Regions from separate parts of the Streptomyces sp. NPDC088707 genome, predicted to be linked through region 4. Evidence: riboswitches for the same ligand, from Rfam matches in the RefSeq annotation. Region 4 holds a riboswitch; each other region holds the start of a gene.

Region 1 (4,644 bases), on a different contig from region 4:
TCCTTCGCGGAGTACGCACGGGAGTTCGTCGGCCCGTTCTGGGGCTTCGTGACCGGCTGGACGTACTGGCTCTTCTGGGTCGTCACCGGCATCACCGAAGTCACCGCCGCGGCCACCTATATGACGTACTGGTGGGACATCCCGCAGTGGATCTCCGCGCTGGTCTTCACGTTCGTCCTCTACGGCGCCAACCTGATCTCCGTGAAGCTCTTCGGTGAGCTGGAGTTCTGGTTCTCCATGGTCAAGGTCACCGCCATCATCGGCATGATCCTGATCTGCGCCGGCATCCTCACCATCGGCTTCTCCGACGCCGGCGACACCGCCTCCGTGACCCACCTGTGGGACCAGGGCGGCTTCTTCCCCACCGGCATCGGCAACACGCTGATGACCCTGCAGATCGTCATGTTCGCGTTCCTCGCGGTCGAGCTGGTCGGCGTCACCGCCGGCGAGTCCAAGGACCCGAAGACCGTCCTGCCCAAGGCCATCAACACCGTGCCGTGGCGCATCGCCGTCTTCTACGTCGGCGCGCTGATCATGATCCTGTCGGTCGTCCCGTGGACCGAGTTCCAGCCGGGCGTCTCCCCGTTCGTCGCCGCCTTCGAGAAGATGGGCCTCGGCGTCGGCGCCGCCATCGTCAACTTCGTGGTGCTGACCGCCGCCCTGTCCTCCTGCAACTCGGGCATGTACTCCACCGGCCGCATGCTGCGCGACCTCGCGCTCAACGGCCAGGGCCCGAAGGTCTTCACCAAGCTCACCAAGAGCGGCACCCCGCTGCTCGGCCTGACCTTCTCGGCCTCGCTGATGCTGGTCGGCGTCTGGATCAACTACGTCGCCCCGGGCAAGGCCTTCGAGTACGTCGTCTCCTTCGCCACCATCTCCGGCATGTGGGCCTGGATCATGATCCTGGTCTGCCAGATCCGCTACCGGGCCAAGGCCAACCGCGGCGAGCTCCCCGAGTCCACCTTCAAGGCCCCGGGAGCCCCGTACACCAGCTGGTTCGCGCTCCTCTTCATCGGCATGGTCATCGTGATGATGGGCATCGACGAGGGCGCCCGGGTCTCGCTGTACGCCGCCCCCGTCTGGGGCCTCATCCTCGGTGTCTCCTACCTGGTCCTGAAGTCCCGCAACCCCGAGGGCGCCGCCTTCGCCAAGCGGTCCTGACCGGACCCCACGGACGATCGCCCCGGGCCGTCCCCCAAGGGCCCTGACCACGATCGTCTCGGCATACGGGCCGTTCCGTACCACTCCCCGGTACGGAACGGCCCGTCGGCTTATCCTGTCGGCATGCTGACCATCACCCGGGCCCTGTACGACCAGATCGTGAAACACTCGCGCGCGGACCACCCCGACGAGGCCTGCGGCGTGGTCGCGGGCCCGGCCGGCACCGGCCGCCCCGAGCGGTTCATCCCGATGCTCAACGCGGCCCGCTCGCCCACCTTCTACGAGTTCGACTCCGCGGACCTGCTCAAGCTCTACCGCGAGATGGACGACCGGGACGAGGAGCCCGTCATCGTCTACCACTCGCACACCGCGACCGAGGCCTACCCGTCCCGCACGGACATCTCGTACGCCAACGAGCCCCAGGCCCACTACGTCCTCGTCTCCACCGCGGACAGCGACGGCGCCGGCCCCTTCCAGTTCCGCTCCTTCACCATCGTCGAGGGCGTCGTGACCGAGGAAGAGGTCAAGGTCGTCGAGGAGTACGACGCCTGAGACACTGACGGGGACCTACGGGCGGCAGGACCCAGGAAGCCGGTGCGAATCCGGCACGGTCCCGCCACTGTGACCGCCTCCTCCGGGAGACGGAAGCCAGGAACTGACCTGCCGCCTTCTCACCACCGATCGGGGACGTGGAAATCCCCGGAGGAGGCACGTTCCGTCATGTCCTGGCCCCGCCGCACCCGGCTGCCCCTGGCGCCCCTGCTGTCCGCCGCCGCACTGCTCCCGCTGCTCGCCGCCTGCTCGGCCCCCGCGACGGAGACCCCCGCCGCCAAGACCGCCCCGGGATTCCCGTACACCGTCTCCAACTGCGGCGTGAAGACGACCTTCAAGGCCCCGCCGAAGCGTGCGGTCACCATGAACCAGCACGTCACCGAGGTCATGCTCGCCCTCGGCCTGGAGAAGTCCCTCGTCGGCACCGCCTACCTCGACGACGCGATCCTCCCCGCCTACAAGAAGGCGTACGACTCCGTCCCCGTCCTCGCGAAGGAGTACCCCTCCAAGGAGGCCCTGCTCGCCGCGAACCCCGACTTCGTCTACGGCGGTTACTCCTCCGCCTTCGCGAGCAAGGACGGCCGCAGCCGCGACGACCTGAAGCGGGCCGGCATCGACACCCGGCTCAACACCGAGTACTGCCCGTCCGGTTCGCCCTCCGTCGACGACCTCTACCGCGAAGTCGACGAGATCGGCCGGACGTTCGGCGTCCCCGACCGGGCCGAGAAGTGGGTCCGGGAGGCGCGGACCACCGTCGCCGCCACCGAGAAGCGCCTCAAGGGCACCGCGCCCGTCTCCGTCTTCGTCTACGACAGCGGCGACAAGACCGCCTTCACCGCCGGCGGCAAGGGCATCGGCAACGAGCTCATCAGCCGCGCCGGAGGCCGGAACGTCTTCGCCGACCTCGACAAGGCCTTCGGCGACGCCACCTGGGAACAGGTCGTCGCCCGCAAGCCCGAGGTCGTCGTCATCTACGACTACGGCTCCACCACCGTCGAACAGAAGAAGAAGCGGCTGATCGACGACCCGGCCCTCAAGGACGTCCCCGCGATCAGGAACCGCCGGTTCGCCGTGATGCCGCTCTCCGACACCGTCCTCGGCGTCCGCGTCCCCGCGGCCGTCGACAAGCTGGCGGCCCAGCTCCACCCGGGCCGATGAGCCCGGAGACCCGCGCCGCGGGCTCCGCGCGGCCCGTGCCGCCCGCCCGGTCCGCCCCGTCGGCAGGGGCCGGCGCCGGGCGATCGGGTCCGCCCCCGCGGACGCGGGGCGGGCCGCTGCGGTACGCGGTCGTCGTCGCCGGACTCGTCGTCGCCCTCGCCGCCGCGGCCCTCGCCTCGCTCGCCCTCGGCTCCGTCCGCATCCCGCCCGGCCAGGTCCTCGACGCCCTCACCGGACGCGCCCCCGACCCCTCCCCGTACCGCACGATCGTCCTCGACGTACGGCTGCCCCGGGTGCTGCTCGGCGCGGTCGTCGGCGCCGGGCTCGCCGTCGTCGGCGCCGTCCTCCAGGCCCTCGTCCGCAACCGGCTCGCCGACCCCTTCCTCCTCGGGATCTCCTCCGGCGCCTCCGCCGGAGCCGTCCTCGTCCTGGTCGCCGGCGGGGGAGCGGGCCTCGTGGGCGGCATCACCACCACGCTCGCCCTGCCCGCCGGCGCCTTCGCGGGAGCCCTGCTCGCCCTCGTCCTCGTCTACGGGCTCGCCCGCCGCGGCGGCACCCTGACCAGCACCCGGCTCGTCCTCGCCGGTGTCGCCGTCTCCTACATCCTGTCCGCCCTCGCCACCCTGCTCCTGGTCGTCGCCGGACGCCCCGAGCAGTTCCAGGAGGCCATGTACTGGTCCCTCGGAGGCCTCGGCAGCGCCCGCTGGGACACCCTGGTCCTGCCCGCCGCCGTCCTCGCCGTCGGCGTCGCCGCCCTCCTCACCCTCGCCCGCCCGCTCGACCTGCTCCTCGTCGGCGAGGAGGGCGCCACCGTCCTCGGCCTGGACACCGCCCGCTTCCGCGCCGCCGTCTTCGTCCTCGCCTCCCTCGTCACCGCCGTCATGGTCGCCGCCAGCGGAGCCGTCGGCTTCGTCGGCCTGATGGCCCCGCACGCCGCCCGGCTCGCCGTCGGCGCCCCGCACCGCCGGCTCCTCCCGGTCGCCGCGCTCGGCGGAGCGCTCGCCCTGGTCCTCGCCGACCTCGGCGCCCGGACCGTCGCCGCCCCCCAGGACATCCCCGTCGGCATCCTCACCGCCCTCACCGGCGGCCCGTTCTTCCTCTGGCTGATGCGCCGCCGCCCGGAAGGAGCACAGCCGTGACCGAACTGAGCCTGCACGGCCTCTCGTACGAGGACCGGCTCCGCTCCGTCGACCTCACCGTCCGCCCGGGCGAGACCGTCGGCCTCATCGGCCCCAACGGCAGCGGCAAGACCACCCTCCTGCGCTGCGTCTACGGCACCCTCACCCCCACGGCGGGCCGCGCCCTCCTCGACGGCGACGACCTGCACGGCCTCGGCCCCAAGGCCCGCGCCCGCCGCGTCGCCACCGTCCCCCAGGACAGCGCCCTCGAGTTCGAACTCACCGTCGGCGAACTCGTCGCCCTCGGCCGCTCCCCGCACAAGCGGTTCTGGGAGGGCGACACCGGCGCCGACCGGGGGCGCGCCGAGGACGCCCTCGCCCGCGTCGGCCTCGCGGACCTCGCCGACCGCCCGTACCCCACCCTCTCCGGCGGCGAACGCCAACGCGCGCTGGTCGCCCGCGCCCTCGTCCAGGACCCGGCCCTCCTCGTCCTCGACGAACCCACCAACCACCTGGACATCCGCCACCAGCTCGACGTCCTGGCCCTCGTCCGTACCCTGGGCACCACCAACCTGCTCGCGCTCCACGACCTGAACCTGGCGGGGGCGTACTGCGACCGGATCTACGTCCTGGAGCGCGGAAGGCTCGTCACCGG
Region 2 (4,644 bases), 180 kb from region 4:
TCGAGCAGCAGGAAGATGATCCGGTACATCACCAGCGCCACGTCCACCACCGGCGCCGGCACCCCGGCCCCTACCAGCCGGGGCAGGACGTCGGACACCGGCGTCGTGAACGCGAAGAGCAGCACCCCGAGCGAGGCTGAGGCGGTCCGCAGCAGCAACTCGCCCGCGTGCGTCGGACCGTCCGGCGCGAGGGCCACGAGCCCCCGGGCGCTGCCCACCTCGAAGAGCAGCGGAATCGCGCCCGTGACACAGAACCCGAGCGGGATCCGGAACGCGCGCCACAGCGCCCGGCCCGGCACACCGGCCGGACCGAGCAGCACCGTGAGCGTGGCCGCCGCGACGAGCACCGCGCCCGGCCACGGCGGCAGACCGACCGCGCACAGGGTGAGACCGAAGCCGAGAAGCGCCTTCTCGGCGGGATGGCGGCGGCGCCAGCGACTGCTGTGCGCCGCCGCGTCGATCGGCAGCATCGGCGGCTACGCGCCCGGCCCGCCGACGGACCCGCCACCGGAGCCGCCCGCGTGGTCCGCGGTCGCGCTCGCGGTCGGGACCGCAGTCGAGGCATCGGCATCGGCATCGGCGTCGGTATCGGCCGGCCCGGCCGTCTCCGCCCGCGCCGCCCCCTGTCGGCGGCCACGCCGCAGGCCGAAGTAGTACGCCAGGACACCGGCGCCGAGGGCCGCCTGCAGGGCGAACAGCGCCGACTCGATCTCACCGGAGGGCGGCTCGTAGAGCGGGCTGAACCACGGCTCGTAGTCGGGCTGGAGTTCCGAGATCGCCGTCTCGGCCTCCGCGTCGGCCCCCGCGAAGGGTTCCTCCTTGTGGTCCCCGAGCCCCAGCGCGAGCGGCAGGACCGCGAGCGCCGCGACGACGAGCAGCAGCAGGGCGTTGATCTTCGTGTTCCGGCTCATCGCGCGGTCGCCTCCTCGCGGCGCTCCGACGTGCGTCCGGCGAGGACACCGAGCCGGACCAGGTCGCCCTTGCTGGACTGGGTGAGCAGGCGCATCACGAGCACGGTCAGCAGGCCCTCGCTGACCGCGAGCGGAATCTGCGTGACGGCGAAGATCCCGCCGAACTTGGCGAGTGCGCCGGGGATGCCGCTGCCCGGGTCGGGGAAGGCGAGCGCCAGCTGGACGCTGGTCACGCAGTACGTGGACAGGTCGGCGACGAACGCGCCGAAGAAGACGGCGACCATCAGCGGCGCGCCGAACCGGCGCAGCAGAACGAAGGCCCCGTACCCGGCCCAGGGTCCGACGATCGCCATCGAGAAGACGTTCGCGCCGAGCGTGGTCAGGCCGCCGTGGGCGAGCAGCAGGGCCTGGAAGAGCAGGGTGATCGTCCCCAGGACCGCCATGATCGGCGGCCGGAACAGGATGGCGCCCAGACCTGTACCGGTCGGGTGCGAGCAGCTACCGGTCACCGAGGGCAACTTGAGTGCCGACAGGACGAACGTGAAGGCGCCGGCGGCGCCGAGCAACAGGGTGGACTCAGGATTCGACCGCACCTCGCGGGTCAGCGCGCGGACCCCGTGGACGACGAACGGCGCGGACGCGACGCCCCAGGCGGCCGCGTGCACAGGGGGCAGATACCCCTCGGCTATATGCATGGTTGGGAGACCCTCTCCAGCACCTCGTGGATGGACAACGCACCCTGGCCGGTCTCCTGGCTGACGGTCATTCCGCCCGACTCCGCCTTCCCACACCACGACGGTCTCCCGACGTGGTCCAGTGGCTTCCCCGAGGGCGTTTCCCGCGGGGGTGGAGCCGGACCTCCCGATCACAGTGGCGAGGGCCGCACCGGTACTGCACCGGTTTCCCGTACACCAAGGCCCTGCGACATTAGTGCGTTGACCAGGTACATCACAATGTGGGCGCTTGCCGGGTCCCGTGGGCGGGGCCGTGGATCCCCCGGATTCCCGCCGCCTGGCTGTTCCTGCCGTGGCGCACGAGGGCCGCGAGGGCACCGGGCGCCACGACGACCGCCGCCGTGAGCGCCGCGAGGAGCGTCCCGCGCCCTCACTCCTTGCGGTAGGCGTACGCCTCCGACGCGGCCGCCGCCACGGCGTCGAGGTCCCCGCCGGCGCTCGCCGTGACCAGGGCGGCGACCGTGCCCTCGACGAACGGCGCGTCGACGAGCCGGGCACCCTCGGGCAGTTCGTCGCCCTCGGCGAGGAGGGCCTTCACGGTGAGCACCGCGCTTCCCAGATCGACGAGGACCGCCACACCGGCGCCCCGGTCGACGGCCTTCGCCGCTTCCAAGATCAGCTCGGAACTCGTTCCGAGACCACCGTCGGGAGTCCCGCCGGCCGGACGGATCGGGGCGAGGTCACCGCCGCCCGCGAGCCCCCGGGCCAGCTCGGCCACGGCGGTCGCGACGGCGGCGCTGTGCGAGACGAGCACGATGCCGACGGCACCCGAACCGGCACCGGCACCGCCACCCGATCCGGCGCCGGAACCGGAACCGGCGGTGCCGGGTTCGACCGCATCCGGGCCGGTCCCGTTCCCCCTGCTCATGACGTCTCCTCGGCGTCCGCGGTCTCCGTACGGGCGATCTCGTCGAGCGCGGCGAACAGCAGCGCCGAGGACGTGGCCCCGGGATCCTGGTGCCCCACCGACCGCTCGCCCAGATAGCTGGCCCTGCCCTTGCGCGCCCGCAGGGGTACGGTCGCGAGCGCGCCCTCCTCGGCCGCCGCGCGAGCCGCGCCGAACGAGTCCCGCAGCCCCTCCACGGCCGGCACGAGCGCGTCGAGCATCGTCTTGTCGCCCACCTGCGCGCCGCCCAGCTGGGACACGGCGGCCACGCCGGAGCCGAGCGCCTCCGCCAACTGCTCGCGGGTGACACGCTCGTCGTCGCCGAGCGTCTTGCCGGTACGGCGGAGCAGCGTGCCGTACAGCGGCCCCGAAGCGCCGCCCACGGTGGAGATCAGATGCCGCCCGGCGGCGGTGAGCACCGCGCCGGGCGTTGCCGGCGGGTCCTTGGCCAGGGTCTCGGTCACGGCGGCGAAGCCGCGCCTGAGATTGGCGCCGTGGTCGGCGTCGCCGATGGCCGAGTCGAGTTCGGTGAGCCGGTCCGCCTCCCGGTCGACGGCCTCGGCCACGGCGGCCAGCCAGCGCACGAGGAAGTCGGCGTCGAAGGTCTGCGTCATGTCGGTCTCCTCTTCCCTCGCTCGTCTCACCGGCCCCAGCGCAGCGCGGGCGTCTCCACGGGCGCGTCCCAGAGGCGCAGGAGCTCCTCGTCAACCTCGCACAGGGTCACGGAACAGCCGGCCATGTCGAGCGAGGTCACGTAGTTCCCGACGAGGGTCCTGGCCACCGGCACACTCCGCTCGCCCAGGACGCGCTGCACCTCGGCGTTGAACCCGTACAGCTCGAGGAGCGGGGTGGCGCCCATCCCGTTCACCAGGGCGATGACGGGACCGGACGGGCGGAGGTCCTCCACGACGGCGTCGACGGCGAAGTCCGCGATCTCGCGGGAGGTCATCATCGGACGCCGCTCGCGTCCCGGTTCGCCGTGGATGCCGATGCCCAACTCCAGTTCCCCCTCGGGGAGGTCGAAGGTGGGGCTGCCCTTGGCGGGCGTCGTGCACGCGCTCAGGGCGACGCCGAAGGAACGGCAGCGCTCGTTGACCCGGCGGGCGATCGCCTCCACCCGCTCCAGGGGTGCGCCCTCCTCGGCGGCGGCGCCCGCGATCTTCTCGACGAAGAGCGTGCCGCCGGTCCCGCGCCGGCCGGCCGTGTAGAGGCTGTCCGTGACGGCGACGTCGTCGTCGACCAGGACCTTGGCGACCTGGATGCCCTCGTCCTCGGCGAGCTCCGCGGCCATCTCGAAGTTCAGCACGTCACCGGTGTAGTTCTTGACGACGAACAACACCCCGGCGCCACTGTCGACGGCGGCCGCGGCCCGCACCATCTGATCGGGGACCGGTGAGGTGAACACCTCCCCGGGACAGGCCGCCGCCAGCATCCCGGGCCCCACGAAGCCCCCGTGCAACGGTTCGTGCCCGGAGCCGCCGCCGGACACCAGCGCGACCTTCCCGGCCACGGGCGCGTCCCGCCGCACCACGACCCGCCGCTCCACGTCGACGGTGAGCTCGGGATGAGCGGCGGCCATCCCGCGCAGCGCGTCTGCGACGACGGTCTCGGGGACGTTGATCAGCATCCTCATGGGTGTCTCCTTAGGACTCCAGCGGAAGGGTTGTGGCCTGTGTGTTCGCAGATCAGATGATGTTCCCGAGAGTGATGACCTTGGCGCTGCGTGGCGACCGGAAGTCCCTCCTGCCGGTTCGGATGCCGCCCTGATGCCGGCTTGCGTGATGGTGCGTCGGTTCTGTGCTCTGCCCGGATAAGCGGCGATCGAGACTCCCGGATCGGACGATATCGACATTGCCGCCGCACAGGCCATGTGGGCGAGACCGATTCCTGCGAGTGTCCTCCTGTCACGCCAGAGGGCGCCGGCGGGGGGTGGCGACCAGCAGGCGGTAGCCGTAGTCGACGGAGTCCCGGGTCAGCAGCTCCGCACGGCGTCGGTGCCACGCCCGTACCTTGGGCGAGTCCGGGTGGGCCGGTTCCCAGCCCGCACGTCCGACCGACCTCTCGCCGCGCTGTTGCGGCCACGAGACCGTGTCCGCCCCGGAGTGCGGGTGGG
Region 3 (4,644 bases), on a different contig from region 4:
GTGCCCCACAGGGAGAGGCCCACGGACGTCGGCCACTCGCCGTTGTCGGTGCGGTAGCGCTCCAGGAGCGAGTCGGCGAGCGCCTGACCGGTCTCCCAGGCGAGCCGGGACGGCACGGCCTTCGGGTCGACCGAGTAGAAGTTCCGTCCGGTCGGCAGGACGTTGACCAGGCCGCGCAGCGGCGAACCCGACGGGCCGGCCGGGACGAAGCCGCCGTTCAGGGCGTGCACGGCGTGGCTGAGCTCGTCGGTGGTGGCGGCCAGCCGCGGCACGACCTGCTCGCAGGCGAAGCGGAGCACGGCGTGCACCTCGGCACCGTACGCGGCGGCGACCGCCGGGACCGCGTCCACGGACCAGTCCGCCGCCTCCATCGCCTCGACCAGCTCGCGGGCCTTCGCCTCCGCCTCGTCGGCGGTGGTGCGGGTCGCGGCCGACTCGTCGAGGCCGAGGGCCTCGCGCAGACCGGGCAGCGCCTGCGTGCCGCCCCAGATCTGGCGGGCGCGCAGGATGGAGAGGACCAGGTTGACCCGGGCCTCGCCCTCCGGGGCGCCGCCGAGGACGTGCAGACCGTCGCGGATCTGGGCGTCCTTGACCTCGCACAGCCAGCCGTCGACGTGCAGCAGGAAGTCGTCGAAGCCGTCGTCCTCGGGACGCTGCTCCAGACCCAGGTCGTGGTCGAGCTTGGCGGCCTGGATCAGCGTCCAGATCTGGGCGCGGATCGCGGGCAGCTTCGCCGGGTCCATGGAGGAGATCTGCGCGTACTCGTCGAGCAGCTGCTCCAGGCGCGCGATGTCGCCGTACGAGTCGGCGCGGGCCATCGGCGGCACCAGGTGGTCGACGAGCGTGGCGTGCACACGGCGCTTGGCCTGGGTGCCCTCGCCCGGGTCGTTGACCAGGAACGGGTAGATCAGCGGGATGTCGCCGAGGGCCGCGTCGGGGCCGCAGGCGGCAGACAGGCCGGCGTTCTTGCCGGGCAGCCACTCCAGGTTGCCGTGCTTGCCCAGGTGCACCATGGCGTCGGCACCGAAGCCGCCGTCCTCGGCGCGGGCGGCGATCCAGCGGTAGGCGGCCAGGTAGTGGTGGGACGGCGGGAGATCGGGGTCGTGGTAGATCGCGATCGGGTTCTCGCCGAAGCCACGCGGCGGCTGGATGAGGATCAGCAGGTTCCCTCGGCGGAGGGCCGCGAGGACGATGTCCCCCTCGGGGTTGCGCGACCGGTCCAGGAACATCTCGCCGGGCGCCGGGCCCCAGTGCTCCTCGACGTGGGTCCGCAGCTCCTCCGGGAGGGTCGCGTACCAGCGCTTGTAGTCGGCGGCCGGGATGCGGACCGGGTTCTTGGCGAGCTGCTCCTCCGTCAGCCAGTCCTGGTCGTGGCCGCCGGCCTCGATGAGGGCGTAGATCAGCTCGTCGCCGTCGCCGGAGACCAGGCCGGGCAGCTCCTCGACGGGCCCGAAGTCGTACCCCTCCGCGCGGAGGCGGCGCAGCAGCGAGACGGCGGAGGCGGGGGTGTCGAGGCCGACGGCGTTGCCGATGCGGGAGTGCTTCGTCGGGTACGCGGAGAGGACGAGCGCCAGCCTCTTCTCGGCGTTCGGGATGTGCCGGAGGCGGGCGTGCCGTACGGCGATCCCGGCGACGCGGGCGGCGCGCTCGGTGTCGGCGACGTACGCGGGCAGCCCGTCCTCGTCGATCTCCTTGAAGGAGAACGGCACGGTGATGAGCCGGCCGTCGAACTCGGGGACGGCGACCTGGCTCGCGGCGTCCAGCGGGGAGAGACCCTCGTCGTTCTCCTCCCAGGCGGCGCGCGAACCGGTCAGGCAGAGGGCCTGCAGGATCGGCACGTCGAGCGCGGCCAGCGCGCCCGCGTCCCAGGCCTCCTCGTCGCCGCCGGCCTGCGCCTCGGCGGGCTTGGTGCCGCCCGCCGCGAGGACGGTGGTGACGATCGCGTCGGCGGTGCGGAGCCGGTCGAGCAGCTCCGGCTCGGGGGCGCGCAGGGAGGCGACGTACAGGGGGAGGGCCTGGGCGCCGGCGTCCTCGACAGCCTCGCAGAGCGCGTCGACGAAGGCGGTGTTCCCGCTCATGTGGTGGGCGCGGTAGTAGAGCACGGCGACGGTCGGGCCGGTCGTCGTGCGGGCGGCGCGCTCCAGGGGGCCCCAGGTGGGGGCGGCCGCGGGGGACTCGAAGCCGTGCCCGGTGAGCAGGACGGTGTCGGAGAGGAAGCGGGCCAGCTGCTCCAGGTTCGCCGGGCCGCCGTGGGCCAGGTAGGCGTGCGCCTCGGTGGCGACGCCGACGGGGACGGTGGACGCCTCCATCAGCTGGGCGTCGGGGGCCTGTTCACCGCTGAGGACGACCACCGGCTTTCCGGCCGCGCGCACCGCGTCGAGGCCCTCCTCCCAGGAACGGAGGCCGCCGAGGAGCCGTACGACGACGAGCTCGGCCTCGGCCAGGAGGCCGTTCAGCTCGGCCAGGGGGAGACGGGCGGGGTTGGCGAAGCGGTACTCCACCGGGCCGCCGGCCGCGCGGGCGCTGAGCAGGTCGGTGTCGGAGTGCGACAGCAGCAGAAGCATGGCGAGCGCAGGCCTTCCTCGGGGTTGTCCGCGCCCCGGGTGGTCGTATGGACGGCGGGAGTTCCTGACTCACCGTCCCGGGGGCGTGCAGACGCACAGCCCGGGCCGGCTCACAGTGGCGGGACCGCGCCGGATTCTCACCGGGCTTCCTCCCCGGGGTCCTGGGACCCCATGCCGTCTGCATAGTAGATCGTGCGGTCGACGGGCCGGGTCGGGTGGCGGAGTCGGCCGGATCACACTGCGGATCACGCTGCGGTCCACCGTGCGGTTCACACCGCGGATCACCGTGCGGTTCACGCTGCCGTTCACCGTGCGGACGGAGCCCCCGTTCCGACCGCGGCCGGACCGGGCTCCGGCCTCCGCCGCCCACCGCGCCGGCCGGCCCACGGCCGAAGGGAGGGCCCCGTGGCGGCCGGATCGCGCCCGGTGGCCGCCCGGCGACCCGTCGGTATGCTCGCCGCCATGCCGCCCACCCCGCCCCCGACGCCCGACCCGGGCGAACCTCGCATACGGGACCGTGGCGACGCGTGCCCCGGGGCGCTGCGCCTGCACTCCGCCGACGACGGCCGTCTCGCCCGACTCCGCCTGCCCGGAGGCCGTTTGACGTCCCGTCAGGTCGAGACGCTGGCGGACGCAGCGGAGACCCTGGGCGACGGACGGCTCAGCATCACCTCGCGCGGCAACGCCGAGCTGCGCGGCCTCGCCGACGACTGCGGGGCCGAGCTGGCGGCACTCCTCGACGCGGCGGGCCTGCTGCCCTCCCCCACCCACGAACGCGTCCGCAACATCGTCGCCTCCCCGGCCTCGGGCCTCGACGGACTCGGCGCCGCCGACGTGCAGTTGTGGGTCCGCGAGCTGGACACCCTCCTGCGTTCCGCGCCCTGGGCGGCGGCCCTTTCCGGCCGGTTCCTCTTCGTCCTCGACGACGGACGCGGCGATGTCGCCGGGCTCGGCGGGGATGTGACCTTGGTCGCAGTGGGAGGCGGAGAGGCGGAGCTGCACGTCGGCGGGCGAGCCGTCCGGCTCGCGAGCTCCGACGCGCCCACCGCGGCCCTCGCGGTGGCGGGCGGGTTCCTGGCCGCCGCGCGGAAGGCCGGAACCGGGGCCTGGCGGGTCCGGGAACTCCCCGAGGCGTACCCGGTGGACCCGCTGGAATCGGGGGTGACGGCCCGGCCCGTGCCCGCGCCGGAACTCCCCCGGGGCCGTCCCCTCTCCCCCGGCGTCCTCGGGCCCGCCGCCCTCTCCGTGCTCGCCCCGCTCGGCCGGCTCACCGCCGCCCAGCTCCGGGCCCTGCTCCCCGCCGAGGAGGTCCGGCTCACACCCTGGCGCGGGGTCGTCGTGGCCGGGGTCGGCGCCGACCGGCTGCCCGCCCTCGACGCGGCCGGGCTCATCACCCGTCCCGACTCCCCCTGGGCCGGTGTCACCGCCTGCACCGGGCGGCCCGGCTGCGCGAAGTCCCTCGCCGACGTCCGCGCCGACGCCGTCCCCGGACACCCGGGACACCCGGGGCGCCCCGGCCACCCCGGCCCCGTCAGCAGCAGCACGACCGCCGCCCCCGTCCTCCCCGTGCACTTCTCCGGGTGCGAGCGTCGCTGCGGTCACCCGCACGGCGCCTGGACCGACGTCCTCGCCACCGCCGGCGGCGACTACCTGGTGGACGGCGTCCCCACCCCCCGTACCGCCCTGCCCGAAGCCGTGACCGCGGCCCGCACGACGAGATGAGCGAGAACAACAGGATGTTCGACTACGAGAAGGACGGGGCGGAGATCTACCGCCAGTCCTTTGCCACGATCCGCGCCGAGGCGGATCTGGCGGGCCTGCCCGCCGACGTCGCCCAGGTGGCGGTCCGGATGATCCACGCCTGCGGCATGACCGACCTCGTACGCGACATCGCCTGGTCGCCGCGGGTCGTCACGAACGCCCGCGCCGCCCTCAAGGCCGGAGCACCGATCCTCTGCGACGCGCAGATGGTCGCGAGCGGTGTCACCCGGCGCCGGCTGCCCGCCGACAACGAGGTGATCTGCACCCTCTCGGACCCGTCCGTGCCGGCCCTCGCCGCCGAACTCGGCACCACCCGCTC
Region 4 (4,644 bases):
CAGTCCGCGAAGCGCGTCGCCTCGGCCGTGGGAGAGGGAGCCATGGCCGTGATGCTCGTCCACCGGTATCTGGAGCAGTCATGAGCGGACAGGAGGCAGACGGACGGGGCATGGACGGACGGGACGCGGCCGGCCAGGACGCGGGCGACAGGAACAAGGGCGGCACGGAGACGGGCGGCACGGACCCGGGCGGCACGGACCCGGGCGGCACGGACCCGGGCGGCGAGGTCATGCCCTGCGACCAGCACGAGATCGGCTCGCTGTTCCTCTTCGAGAAGCTCTCCCCCGAACAGCTCTCGCGGCTGTGCGCCGAGGGACGGGTGGAACGGTTCGGGCCCGGCGCCGTCTACACCGAGGGCGACCCGGCCACCTGCTTCTACGTGATGATCGAGGGAACCGTCGTCCTGTACCGCCGGGTCGGCGGCGACGACGTGGAGGTGAGCCGCACCTCGCAGCGCGGGGTGTACGCGGGCGCCATGCAGGCGTATCTCGGCGACCGGGTGCCCCAGACGTACAACAACTCCATGCGGGTGACGGAGCCCACCCGCTTCTTCGTCATGCCCGCGCAGTCGTTCGCCGACATCATGGCCGAGTGGTTCCCGATGGCGGTGCACCTCCTCGAAGGGCTGTTCTTCGGCTCCAAGAACACCCAGCGCGCCATCGGACAGCGTGAACGGCTCCTCGCGCTCGGCTCGTTGTCCGCGGGACTCACCCACGAACTCAACAACCCGGCCGCGGCAGCCGTCCGGGCCACGGCGGCGCTCCGGGAGCGGGTCGGCAAGATGCGGCACAAGCTGTCCGTCATCGCCAAGGGCCCGTACTCCAGGGAGGCGCTCGCCGACCTCATCGAGATTCAGGAACGCACCGCGGAGCGTGTCGCCAAGGCGCCGGTGCTGAGCCCGCTGGAGGCGTCCGACCGGGAGGACGAGCTCGCCGACTGGCTGGAGGACCACGGCATCCCGGAGGGCTGGCGCATCGCGCCCACCTTCGTCCAGGCCGGTCTGGACACGGACTGGCTGGAGCAGGTGGCGGCGACGGTGGCCGACGACGTGCTGCCGGGGGCCGTCGGCTGGCTCAACTACACCGTCGAGACAGAGCTGTTGATGGACGAGATCGACGACTCCACCAACCGCATCTCCCATCTGGTGGACGCCGCCAAGCAGTACGCCCAGCTCGACCGCGCCCCGCACCGCGAGGTCGACGTCCACGAGCTCCTCGACAGCACGCTCCTGATGCTGTCCGGCAAGATCGGCGACCGGGTGCGCGTCGTCAAGGACTACGACCGCTCCCTCCCCGAGGTGCCCGCCTACCCGGCGGAGCTGAACCAGGTGTGGACCAACCTCATCGACAACGCGGTGTCCGCGATCGGGAGCGACGGCGGCGACGGCACCCTGACGGTCCGTACGGCCCGGGAGGGCGACCGGCTGCTCGTGGAGTTCCGCGACACGGGCCCCGGCGTCCCCGAGGAGATCCGCAGCCGCATCTTCGACCCCTTCTTCACGACAAAGCCGGTCGGCGAGGGCACAGGGCTCGGCCTCGACATCTCCTGGCGGATCGTGGTGAGCAAGCACCACGGAAGCCTTCAGGTCGAGTCCGTACCGGGCGACACCCGGTTCCAGGTACTGCTGCCGCTGACCGCCCCCGCGGCGGAGTCCGAGCCGGATCCCGGGGCGGAGACCGGATCCGACTCCCCCGCCCGCACCGGCGTCACCACCGACACACCCGACACACCCGAGGAGCAGGCATGACCGAGATCGAGGGAATCGACCCGAGCGTTCCGCCCAGCGGGCCGGGCTGCGGGGACTGCGACTCGGTGGGCGGCTGGTGGTTCCATCTGCGGCGCTGCGCCCAGTGCGGCCACATCGGCTGCTGCGACTCCTCCCCCGCCCAGCACGCCACCGCGCACTGGAAGTCCACCGGGCATCCCCTCGTCCAGAGCTTCGAGCCGGGCGAGAGCTGGTTCTGGAACTACGCCACCGACGACCTGTACGACGCGGGACCCGCACTCGCCCCGCCGGACGGCCACCCCGCCGACCAGCCGGCCCCCGGACCGGCCGGCCGCGTCCCGCAGGACTGGCAGCGGCACCTCCACCGCTGAGGGCCGCCGGCCCCCGTCCGTCCGCGCGCCGGCCGACCCGGTGGTGGCCGAAGTGTGGCCTTCGCGTTCCGCGATGCGGTCAGGGGTGTGCGGTGGGCGTTCGTCCGCCTAAGGTGGCCGTGCAGCTGGTTCGCCCCGTCCGCCAGGCGGGATGCGTCGTAAGAGGGAACCCGGTGGGAATCCGGGACTGCCCCGCAGCGGTGAGCGGGAACGACCGCCGTCATACGCACTGGGACCGGACAACGGTCCTGGGAAGCGACGGCCAGTAGGTGCCCTCCGGTCGCATCCGGAGAGCGTGCCCGCGAGTCCGAAGACCTGCCCGTTGCCCGCGCGCGGACGATTCCGCGTGCGGAGATCCCGGTGACCTCGTGGGCGGGTCGGCGCGCATATCGAGCGGCACGTGCGGCACTTCCGCGTCGTGGTCCGCCGGTCTGTCCGTTCCTTCGCGTCCGCGTCCCGTCTCCGGGGCGCTCAGGACACATCTCGCGAAGGAGAGTTCCGTGACACCGAAGCCCGCGCCAGCACGAGCCACCGTGTACGGGTACCCCCGCCAGGGGGAGAACCGTGAACTGAAGAAGGCCGTCGAGGGGTACTGGAAGGGCCGTGTCGACGCCGGCACGCTCCGGGAGACCGCGGCCGAGCTGCGCAGGTCGAACTGGCGGGAGCTGACCGAGGCCGGCCTCCACGAGGTGCCGACCGGTGACTTCTCGTCCTACGACCACGTCCTGGACACCAGCGTGATGGTCGGCGCGATCCCCGACCGGCACCGTGCGGCCGTCGAGGCGGACGCGCTCGACGGGTACTTCGCGATGGCCCGCGGCACCGAGGACGTCGCGCCGCTGGAGATGACCAAGTGGTTCGACACCAACTACCACTACCTGGTGCCCGAGCTCGGGCCCGACACCGTCTTCACCGCCGACTCCGGCAAGCAGGTCGCCGAACTGAAGGAGGCCCTCGCGCTCGGCCATGCCGCCCGCCCGGTGCTCGTGGGCCCCGTCACCTACCTGCTGCTCGCCAAGCCCGCGCGGGGCGTGGCCCCGGACTTCGAGCCGCTGACCCTGCTGGACCGGCTGCTGCCGGTGTACGCGGAGGTGCTCGCCGATCTCCGCGCCGCCGGAGCCGAGTGGGTGCAGCTGGACGAGCCGGCGCTGGTCCAGGACCGGACCCCGGCCGAGCTCGACGCCGCCGCCCGTGCCTACCGAGCGCTGGGCGGCGCCACCGACCGTCCCCAGCTGCTCGTCGCCTCCTACTTCGGGCGGCTCGGGGACGCCCTGGGCGTGCTGGCCAAGGCACCGGTCGAAGGGCTCGCCCTCGACTTCACGGAATCGGGCGCCGCCAACCTGGAGGACCTCGCCGGCGTCGGCGGGCTGCCCGGCAAGCGCCTGGTGGCGGGCGTCGTCAATGGACGCAACGTCTGGATCGACGACTACCGCAAGTCCCTCGGAACCCTCGGTACGCTCCTCGGGCTCGCCGACCGGGTGGACGTCGCCGCCTCCTGCTCCCTCCTGCACGTGCCGCTCGACGCCGCCGCCGAGCGGGGCATCGATCCGCAGATCGCCCGCTGGCTCGCCTTCGCCCGGCAGAAGACCGCGGAGATCGCCGTCCTGGCGCGCGGGCTCGCCCTGGGTACGGACGCCATCGCGGCCGAACTCGCCGCGAACCGGGCCGACCTGGCGTCCCGTTCCGGGTCCGCCCTCACCCGGGACCCCGCCGTACGGGCCCGTGCCGCCGCCGTCACCGACGCCGACGGGCGGCGCTCGCAGTCGTACGCGGTGCGGAGCGTGGCCCAGCGGGCCCAGCTCGGCCTTCCGCTGCTGCCGACGACGACCATCGGCTCGTTCCCGCAGACGAGCGAGCTGCGCGTCGCACGGGCCGACCTGCGGGCCGGCCGGATCGACGCCGCAGGCTACGAGGAGCGGATCAAGGACGAGATCCGCGAGGTCCTCTCCTTCCAGGAGAAGACGGGGATCGACGTCCTGGTGCACGGCGAGCCCGAGCGCAACGACATGGTGCAGTACTTCGCCGAGCAGCTCACCGGCTACCTCGCCACCGAGCACGGCTGGGTCCAGTCGTACGGCACCCGCTACGTCCGGCCCCCGGTCCTGGCCGGGGACATCTCCCGCCCCGAACCGATGACCGTGCGCTGGACGACGTACGCCCAGGCGCAGACCTCGAAGCCGGTCAAGGGCATGCTGACCGGTCCGGTGACCATGCTCGCCTGGTCCTTCGTACGGGACGACCAGCCGCTCGGGGAGACCGCGCGGCAGGTGGCCCTCGCCCTGCGCGACGAGGTGACCGACCTGGAAGCGGCCGGGACCTCGGTGATCCAGGTCGACGAACCGGCGCTGCGCGAGACGCTGCCGCTGCGAGCCGCCGAGCACGCCGCCTACCTGGCCTGGGCGACCGGGTCCTTCCGCCTCGCCACCGGCGGCGTGCGGCCGGACACCCAGATCCACACCCACATGTGCTACGCCGAGTTCGGCGACATCGTCCGGGCCATCGACGACCTCGACGCCGACGTCGTCAGCCTGGAGGCGGCCCGCTCC

Evidence for each region. A riboswitch is a leader RNA that binds a small molecule or an ion and turns the genes downstream of it on or off. The one in region 4 is predicted to bind cobalamin.
Region 1: another riboswitch for cobalamin. It lies ahead of ACIP84_RS20970 (ABC transporter substrate-binding protein); the one in region 4 lies ahead of metE (5-methyltetrahydropteroyltriglutamate--homocysteine S-methyltransferase).
Region 2: another riboswitch for cobalamin. It lies ahead of ACIP84_RS09665 (energy-coupling factor ABC transporter permease); the one in region 4 lies ahead of metE (5-methyltetrahydropteroyltriglutamate--homocysteine S-methyltransferase).
Region 3: another riboswitch for cobalamin. It lies ahead of cobN (cobaltochelatase subunit CobN); the one in region 4 lies ahead of metE (5-methyltetrahydropteroyltriglutamate--homocysteine S-methyltransferase).

Annotation. Positions count from the first base shown of each region.
Region 1 is NZ_JBIVLV010000006.1:432,746-437,389, reverse strand. Features, by position in the region: gene ACIP84_RS20980 (amino acid permease) at 1-1,161, shown strand, start outside; gene ACIP84_RS20975 (M67 family metallopeptidase) at 1,285-1,713, shown strand; cobalamin riboswitch at 1,706-1,840, shown strand; gene ACIP84_RS20970 (ABC transporter substrate-binding protein) at 1,882-2,871, shown strand; gene ACIP84_RS20965 (FecCD family ABC transporter permease) at 2,868-4,010, shown strand; gene ACIP84_RS20960 (ABC transporter ATP-binding protein) at 4,007-4,644, shown strand, end outside.
Region 2 is NZ_JBIVLV010000002.1:515,375-520,018, forward strand. Features, by position in the region: gene cbiQ (cobalt ECF transporter T component CbiQ) at 1-470, opposite strand, end outside; gene ACIP84_RS09660 (energy-coupling factor ABC transporter substrate-binding protein) at 477-911, opposite strand; gene ACIP84_RS09665 (energy-coupling factor ABC transporter permease) at 908-1,606, opposite strand; cobalamin riboswitch at 1,635-1,870, opposite strand; gene ACIP84_RS09670 (PTS-dependent dihydroxyacetone kinase phosphotransferase subunit DhaM) at 2,016-2,513, opposite strand; gene dhaL (dihydroxyacetone kinase subunit DhaL) at 2,510-3,145, opposite strand; gene dhaK (dihydroxyacetone kinase subunit DhaK) at 3,172-4,164, opposite strand.
Region 3 is NZ_JBIVLV010000003.1:277,848-282,491, forward strand. Features, by position in the region: gene cobN (cobaltochelatase subunit CobN) at 1-2,564, opposite strand, end outside; cobalamin riboswitch at 2,600-2,758, opposite strand; gene ACIP84_RS12055 (cobalamin biosynthesis protein CobG) at 3,015-4,286, shown strand; gene ACIP84_RS12060 (precorrin-8X methylmutase) at 4,301-4,644, shown strand, end outside.
Region 4 is NZ_JBIVLV010000002.1:337,900-342,543, reverse strand. Features, by position in the region: gene ACIP84_RS08975 (FAD-dependent oxidoreductase) at 1-84, shown strand, start outside; gene ACIP84_RS08970 (ATP-binding protein) at 231-1,748, shown strand; gene ACIP84_RS08965 (UBP-type zinc finger domain-containing protein) at 1,745-2,098, shown strand; cobalamin riboswitch at 2,208-2,436, shown strand; gene metE (5-methyltetrahydropteroyltriglutamate--homocysteine S-methyltransferase) at 2,599-4,644, shown strand, end outside.